DNA from 2 places in the Candidatus Paraluminiphilus aquimaris genome. Region 2 is predicted to be linked to the other one. Evidence: predicted binding sites of a transcription regulator. Region 2 holds the regulator's gene; the other holds the start of a gene.
What was found. Region 2 encodes sigma-54, which starts transcription at its own class of promoters, with help from an activator protein. Its sites were predicted from a motif close to TGGCACANNNNTTGCNNT; they were not measured.
Positions count from the first base shown of each region.

Region 1: the regulator sigma-54 is predicted to act here: its motif matches at 1,397-1,414, upstream of fliE (flagellar hook-basal body complex protein FliE).

Region 1 covers NZ_CP036501.1:693,311-696,702, forward strand. The annotation lists gene E0F26_RS03145 (hypothetical protein) at 1-45, shown strand, start outside; gene E0F26_RS03150 (sigma-54 interaction domain-containing protein) at 215-1,360, shown strand; gene fliE (flagellar hook-basal body complex protein FliE) at 1,473-1,805, shown strand; gene fliF (flagellar basal-body MS-ring/collar protein FliF) at 1,819-3,392, shown strand, end outside.
Region 2 covers NZ_CP036501.1:2,655,522-2,658,913, reverse strand. The annotation lists gene rapZ (RNase adapter RapZ) at 1-690, opposite strand, end outside; gene hpf (ribosome hibernation-promoting factor, HPF/YfiA family) at 809-1,096, opposite strand; gene E0F26_RS12200 (RNA polymerase factor sigma-54) at 1,124-2,551, opposite strand; gene lptB (LPS export ABC transporter ATP-binding protein) at 2,666-3,392, opposite strand, start outside; gene lptA (lipopolysaccharide transport periplasmic protein LptA) at 3,387-3,392, opposite strand, start outside.

The DNA of each region.
Region 1 (3,392 bases), 760 kb from region 2:
CAGAAAGTTGGTGATAGACAGTTCGCTTGGCTGATAGCGCTTTAATTTGAGACACTTCGCCACTGTGTGAGCTGAGTCACATTCCCTCGGAATTTGTGAGACCTCATTCATACTTGCGTCAAAAAACTGGCGCGCGCTTCCATGCGCTTTGATAGCTTGTTAGTGTTAGCCATCCGGCCTCGCCGGATGTGGATAAATCTAGGGATATCGACACGTGACCGTGACGGCCAAGAACACCACAGCGCAGCGCCACCTAAAGCACCTCGAGCGACGTTTGGTGGGTGTCAGTGACGCTGTTTCACAAGTTCGTTCCTTAGTTGCCAAAGTTGCTCCCACCGAAGCCACTGTTTTACTCCAGGGCGAATCGGGCACCGGTAAAGAGGTCATTGCCCGATTGGTGCATGACTGCTCGGAGCGTGCAGACGGACCGTTTATTCCCGTGAACTGCGGCGCTATCCCGGGCGAGCTCCTAGAAAGCGAATTGTTTGGTCATGAGAAAGGTGCGTTTACCGGTGCGGTTGCTAGCCGCAAAGGTCGTTTCGAATTAGCCGAAGGCGGCACACTGTTCCTTGATGAAATCGGCGACATGCCCTACGAGATGCAGGTCAAACTGCTCCGGGTGCTTCAAGAGCGCACGTTTGAGCGTGTAGGTGGTGGAAAAACCATCAAATGCAACGTGCGGGTTGTGGCAGCAACCCACCAAAATCTTGAGCAGCATGTTGAGGAAGGCAAGTTTCGTATGGACTTGTACTACCGTCTGAACGTATTCCCGCTAGACGTTCCGGCACTGAGAGAGCGGACGGCGGATATCGATGGGCTTGCGCAGCGGTTTATCGATAGTTTTTCAGCGCAAGGGCGCGGCGCTATCCGCTTAGAAGATGACGCGCTTGCACACCTTCGTCTTTATGCGTGGCCGGGCAACGTCCGTGAGCTGGGTAACCTGATCGAGCGACTGATTATTTTGAACACCGACGAGATGGTTTTTGCGGCTGACTTACCAGTCAAATACCAAAGTACTGAGCTCGCAGTTGCCGAAAGGCCTGAGAATCTCGAACCGCTACATGATCAATGGCTGGATAATGAGCCTGAGGATCTAACGGCTTTATTCGCGCCACCTCCGACAGTCCCTGTCGCACCTCCAACACCCGTGCATATTGAAGAGCCGATAAACTTGAAGGAGCACATGGCCGATACCGAGCGATCGCTCATTATTTCTGCTCTTGAACAGACAGGCTGGGTGAATGCTCACGCCGCCAAGCTTCTCACCCTACAGCGCACAACGCTCGTTGAGAAAATGCGCAAGTACAATATCAAGCAAGAATCGGATTCGTCAGAATTTCGTCGCGCCGCTAGCGAATAGCCGCTAAGCGTCTGTAATTTATAATAAAAAATCTATTGGCACATCGTTAGCTAACTAGTCTGTTGACAGAAATACGCGTCAAATTTGGCGCCTTGAAACAACAGGTTTAAGCATGAGTGATGTAGCGATTAATCAAGTTCTTGCCCAAATGCGCAGCATGCAGACGCTAGCGCAGGGCCAGAGCATTGGCTCAGAGTTGCGCGCGACTGAAGCGGTGTCCAGCTCCCAGTTCTCAAATCTCATGACCCAGTCGATAGCGGATGTAAACACCTCCATGCAAGAGTCAAAGGCTGTAACAGCGGCGTTTGAAAGCGGTGATCCATCTGTTTCGCTTGCTGAGGTAATGATTACGGCTCAAAAGGCCAGTCTTCAATTCACAGGAATGACGGAGGTGCGCAACAAATTGTTAACGGCGTACCAAGAAGTCATGAACATGCCGGTATAAGGAATAAGTTCGTATGGCGGATAACCCCGTTTTAGATCGTTTAAGTGGTTTCGCAGCTCAACCGGCGACGAGACAGTTGTCCCTACTTGCAGGCTTTGCGGCCAGTGTGGCCTTGGCCATTGGCGTAGTGAACTGGGCGAGTACACCTTCCTATGAGTCAGTCTACGGAGCCATGTCTCCGGCCGACAATGCGACGGCAATCAATGTTCTGCAAACCAACGGTATTAAATACCGGATGGAGCCAGGAACTGGGCTGCTGGAAGTGCCCTATGATGACGTGCTTCAAGCGCGAATGGCGCTGGCTAGCGAGGGGTTCCCGCGAAATGGCGGGGGTGTCGGTTTTGAGTCACTTTACGAAGAGCAGCAAATGGGGCTCTCAAGCTTTATGGAACAAGCGCGCTATCACCGAGCGGTTGAAGCGGAGTTGTCTCGTACTATTGCTGCGATGGATTCAGTGTCGGGCGCACGTGTCCATCTTGCTATCGCGAAGCAGTCCGCGTTTATGCGACGTGGCAACGAGCCGTCGGCGTCTGTCATGGTGAATTTATTGCCCGGTGTTCGGCTCAACGACCGCCAGCTTGCTGGAATCATTCACCTAGTGGCGTCGAGCATCCCAAATCTCGACTCTGATCGCGTGTCGGTAGTTGACCAAGGAGGTAAGCTACTCTCGAGCCAAGGCGAAGACACGGACTTTGGTTACACCTCCGAACAGTTCCGTTTGGCGCAGCAATTTGAAAACTCTCTTAGCGACCGTATTTTGGCTATTTTAGAGCCTATTCTGGGTCCCGGTGCGGTGCGCGCTCAAGTGACCGCTGACATGGATTTCACGCGCATCGAGAGCACCAACGAAATTTACGACCCGACCACCGTTTTGCGGTCGGAGCAAACCACACAGGACATTACTAATCGCGGAGCGGGCGGTCAAAACCCGGGCGATTTAGTTGCTCAGCCGCCTCAGCAACAGGCCGCTGCTGACCCAGCAGCACCGCAGGTTGCCCAAAATGTACCAGACCGCGAAAGCCTCAAAGAGACACGAAACTATGAGGTGAATAAAACGATTTCGCACACCCGGCGTGTCCCGGGAACCATTCAGAAGCTATCTGTTGCGGTGGTGGTTGATTACGTTCTTGACGAAAACGGTGAGCGCATAGCACTTGATCAAGCGCGCATCGACCAGATCACGGCGCTCGTAAGGGAGGCCATTGGGTTCTCGGTTGAGCGCGGAGACAGCGTTCAGGTCATTAACTCGCCCTTTGTCGCGCCGGCGCCACTCGAGCCTCTACCTGAGCTCGGACTTATGGAGCAGGCATGGGTGTGGGAGCTTGGGAGGGGTGTGCTCGCTGCGCTCGCAGTATTGGCGCTTATCTTTGCCGTGCTTCGCCCAATGGTTCGATACTCAACAAGCTACACGCCTCCTGCGCCCCCCGCGCCTTCGCGCCTCGAAAGTGCAATGGCGGACGCGACGACTGAGGGCGACACCTTGTCTTTGTCGAGCCCGGCAGATACTCCGGCTTCGATCCCTAAGCCCAACTATCATCAAAGTGTCGCGATGGCGCGCAATACAGCGGTAGAGCAACCCGTTAGGGC
Region 2 (3,392 bases):
GAGTAGCATGCTAATACAATCATTTGCCACGGTATCCGTTTCCGGATGCGCCTCAATAAATTGCTTTACTTGCAGCGCCTGACCCGTAAACGCTCTGAGCTCGGGCTCCCAATGTGGATTGGCTAGCATGCGCATATCGAGCACAATATCGGCGTTTAACGGCGCGCCTTTTTTGAATCCAAAAGATTCGATGCTGATAGCCATACCCGAGCGGGCTTTCCCAAACCGCTGCTGCATCACTTCGCGTTGGTTGTAGGGTGACATTTCCGAGGTGTCGATAATCAAATCAGCGGCAGAGATTAGCGGCTCTAGAATGATCCGTTCGATAGCGAGGGCATCCGTCAGCGGTAAGCCGTCTTCACTTAGGGGGTGTTTGCGCCGGGTTTCGTTAAAGCGTTTACTCAGAGCTTGCGCGGTCGCGTCGAAAAAGATGAGCTCGAAAGTGTTTTTTTCTCTGAGCCCTTTTAAAAAGTCGCGTAAGTCGTTAACGCCCGCATCCTCTGTGCGAATATCGATACAGATGGCAAGGCCTGTGTAGGCCGACGAGGGCGCTTCCTCGAAGTGTTTTATGAGGGATTCAACGAGCGTGACAGGTAGGTTATCCACACAGTAGAAACCCATGTCCTCCAGCTGATTTAACGCTGAGCTTTTGCCTGATCCGGAGCTGCCACTTACGATAATAATGTGCATGACGAGTTTGCCGTTTTTCCCTCGTTACTCGGTAAACCTTGATAACTCGCTGCTACGGTCCGTCGCCGCAGCGGTCGCTTAAGCGCCAAACTTGCGCGATGACACTCACCTTCTAGTGCTAGTGGGTCCGATGCTTTCTCTTGTGATCGGTTACCTGACGATCTAATTTTTCGATAACAGAGTCTATCGCGGGATACATATCAGAGAGTGTCTGCGAAGCAAAAAAGTCAGCCCCAGCAAGGTGTAAATTAGCTTCAGCTTTATGTTCAGCGCGTTCCACAACAAGAACGAACTCTATATGGTCAATGCTGTCACAGTGCCGCTGTACCCGTCGTAATTTCCTCGAAATATGCTCTCGTAAGCCATCTGTTACGTCGACGTGGTGTCCGCTAATAGTCACTCTCATGATGATTCTCCTGTAATGGTTCAACAATTAGATATAACGCTTCCTTTCGTTTGAGGGGCCTATATTCATTTGTTCTCGGTACTTTGCGACCGTGCGCCGTGCCACCACTACGCCTTCATCAGCGAGAAGTGTGCACAGCTTTGCATCGCTCAATGGCTTCTGCGAGTTCTCTGCGCCAATGATTCGTTTGATCAATGCTTTGATTGCAGTTGACGAGCACTCGCCACCCTCGGTGGTGGCAACATGACTTGAAAAGAAGTATTTCAACTCATAAATACCCCGGGGCGTATGCATGTACTTGCGTGTCGTTGCCCGAGAGACAGTGGACTCATGTAAGTCCACCTCTCCGGCAATGTCCGCCAATATTAAGGGGCGCATTGCTTCTTCCCCGTGATCGAGGAAAGCACGCTGATGCTGCACAATCGAAGAGGCCACTTTTAGCAACGTCTCATTTCGGCTCAATAGGCTCTTGATAAACCATTTTGCTTCTTGAACGTTGTTTCTTGCGTAATCTCGGTCGGAGCTCGTTCCCGCGTTTAGCAATTCCGCGTAGTGATGATTGATTCGTAGTTTTGGCGCTATGTCGGGGTTTAATTCGACTCGCCATTTTCCTTCAACACGCTTAACAAACACGTCGGGAACAATGTATTCAGTTGCAGAGGCTTGAAGCGACGCGCCGGGGGTTGGATTCAATGAGCGTATTAGATTTAGCGCGCCGATAATGTCCTCAGGCGTGGTCCGCATCCTCCGTGCTAAGTGTTTCGGCTCAGCCACAGGAATTTGCTCGATGTGCCGCCTAACCATCATACCGGCAGTATCGCGATGCGGCGTCTCTTCACTCATCTGCCTTAGCTGAATGAGGAGACACTCTTGTAAGTCCGTCGCGAAAACACCGGTTGGCTCAAAGTGTTGAAGACGGTGCAGTACAGCCATTACCTCTTCAAACTCTAGTTCATCGATGTTCAGCCCTTCAAAAATTTGCTCAGCTGTTTGTGTCAGCCTTCCGTCATCATCAACCGCATCGATGAAGGCGAGCGCGATGGCGCGGTCTGTTTCGGAAAAGCGTGTGAGATTGAGTTGCCAAAGTAGGTGCGACTGCAATGTTTCGGGTGACGAGTCACGCTCACCAAAGTTCAGATCCTCGCCGCCGGCGCCCTGCGTGGCCGCAGGTGCGGAAGAGGGCATGACATCTTCCCAGGCCGCGTCTACTTGAAGCTCGGTTGAAGGGAGATCCTCGGAAGTGGTGTCGGAAAAGTCGACTTGCTCTTTAACATCCGTCTCAAGCGGCGCTTCATTGGAACCCTCCTCTTCGTCGAGAAGTGGATTGCTCTCAAGCGTTTCGGTGATGGCTTGCTGAAGATCGAGTGTGCTGAGTTGAAGGAGCTTAATAGCTTGCTGCAGCTGAGGTGTCAGCGTTAGTTGTTGACCGAGCTTTAACTGCAGAGCTTGCTTCATGAATCTCTTTGAGAAGCCATTGGATAGACAGTTTAGCGCTTTCATTTCAACAAAGGCAAACCGCTTGGCCTACCTTTTGCTTACATTGCTATGTTCGTTGTACGCAGCGAGAACTTACAGCCGAAAGTCCTGGCCGAGGTATACTTTACGGACGTTCGCATTGTCGAGAATGCTTTGTGCGTCGCCCTCAGCAATCACACTTCCCTCACTAACTATGTAGGCCCGCTCGCAGATGTCGAGTGTTTCGCGGACGTTGTGGTCTGTGATTAATACCCCGATCCCCCGGTCTCGAAGGTGGGTGATAATTGCTTTTATGTCCGATATGGATATGGGGTCTACACCGGCGAATGGCTCATCTAATAATATGACCTTTGGGTCCGTTGCGAGTGCGCGGGCGATCTCCACTCGACGCCGCTCACCTCCCGACAAACTTTGACCAAGTGATGATCGAAGATGCGTGATGTGAAACTCGTGAAGAAGCTCGTCACAAAGGTTTTGTTGTTCGGTCACCGTTAAGTCATCTCGGGTTTCGATAATGGCCATCAGGTTGTCTTCGACGGAAAGTCGACGGAAAATTGAGGCCTCTTGAGGGAGGTAGCCCAAACCCTGTCTTGCTCTTAGATGAATGGGCAGCGCAGTGACATCTTCACCACAGAGTGTGATGCGCCCCTCATCGGTCGCAACCAAGCCGACCATGAGGTAGAAGCAAGTGGTTTTTCCTGCGCCATTGGGTCCTAGGAGTCCAATAATCTCGCCGGCGTTTACCGACATTGACATACCGTTAACGACACGGCGGCCACGATATGACTTGGCCAGACCCTTTGCAGTGAGAACCTCAGTC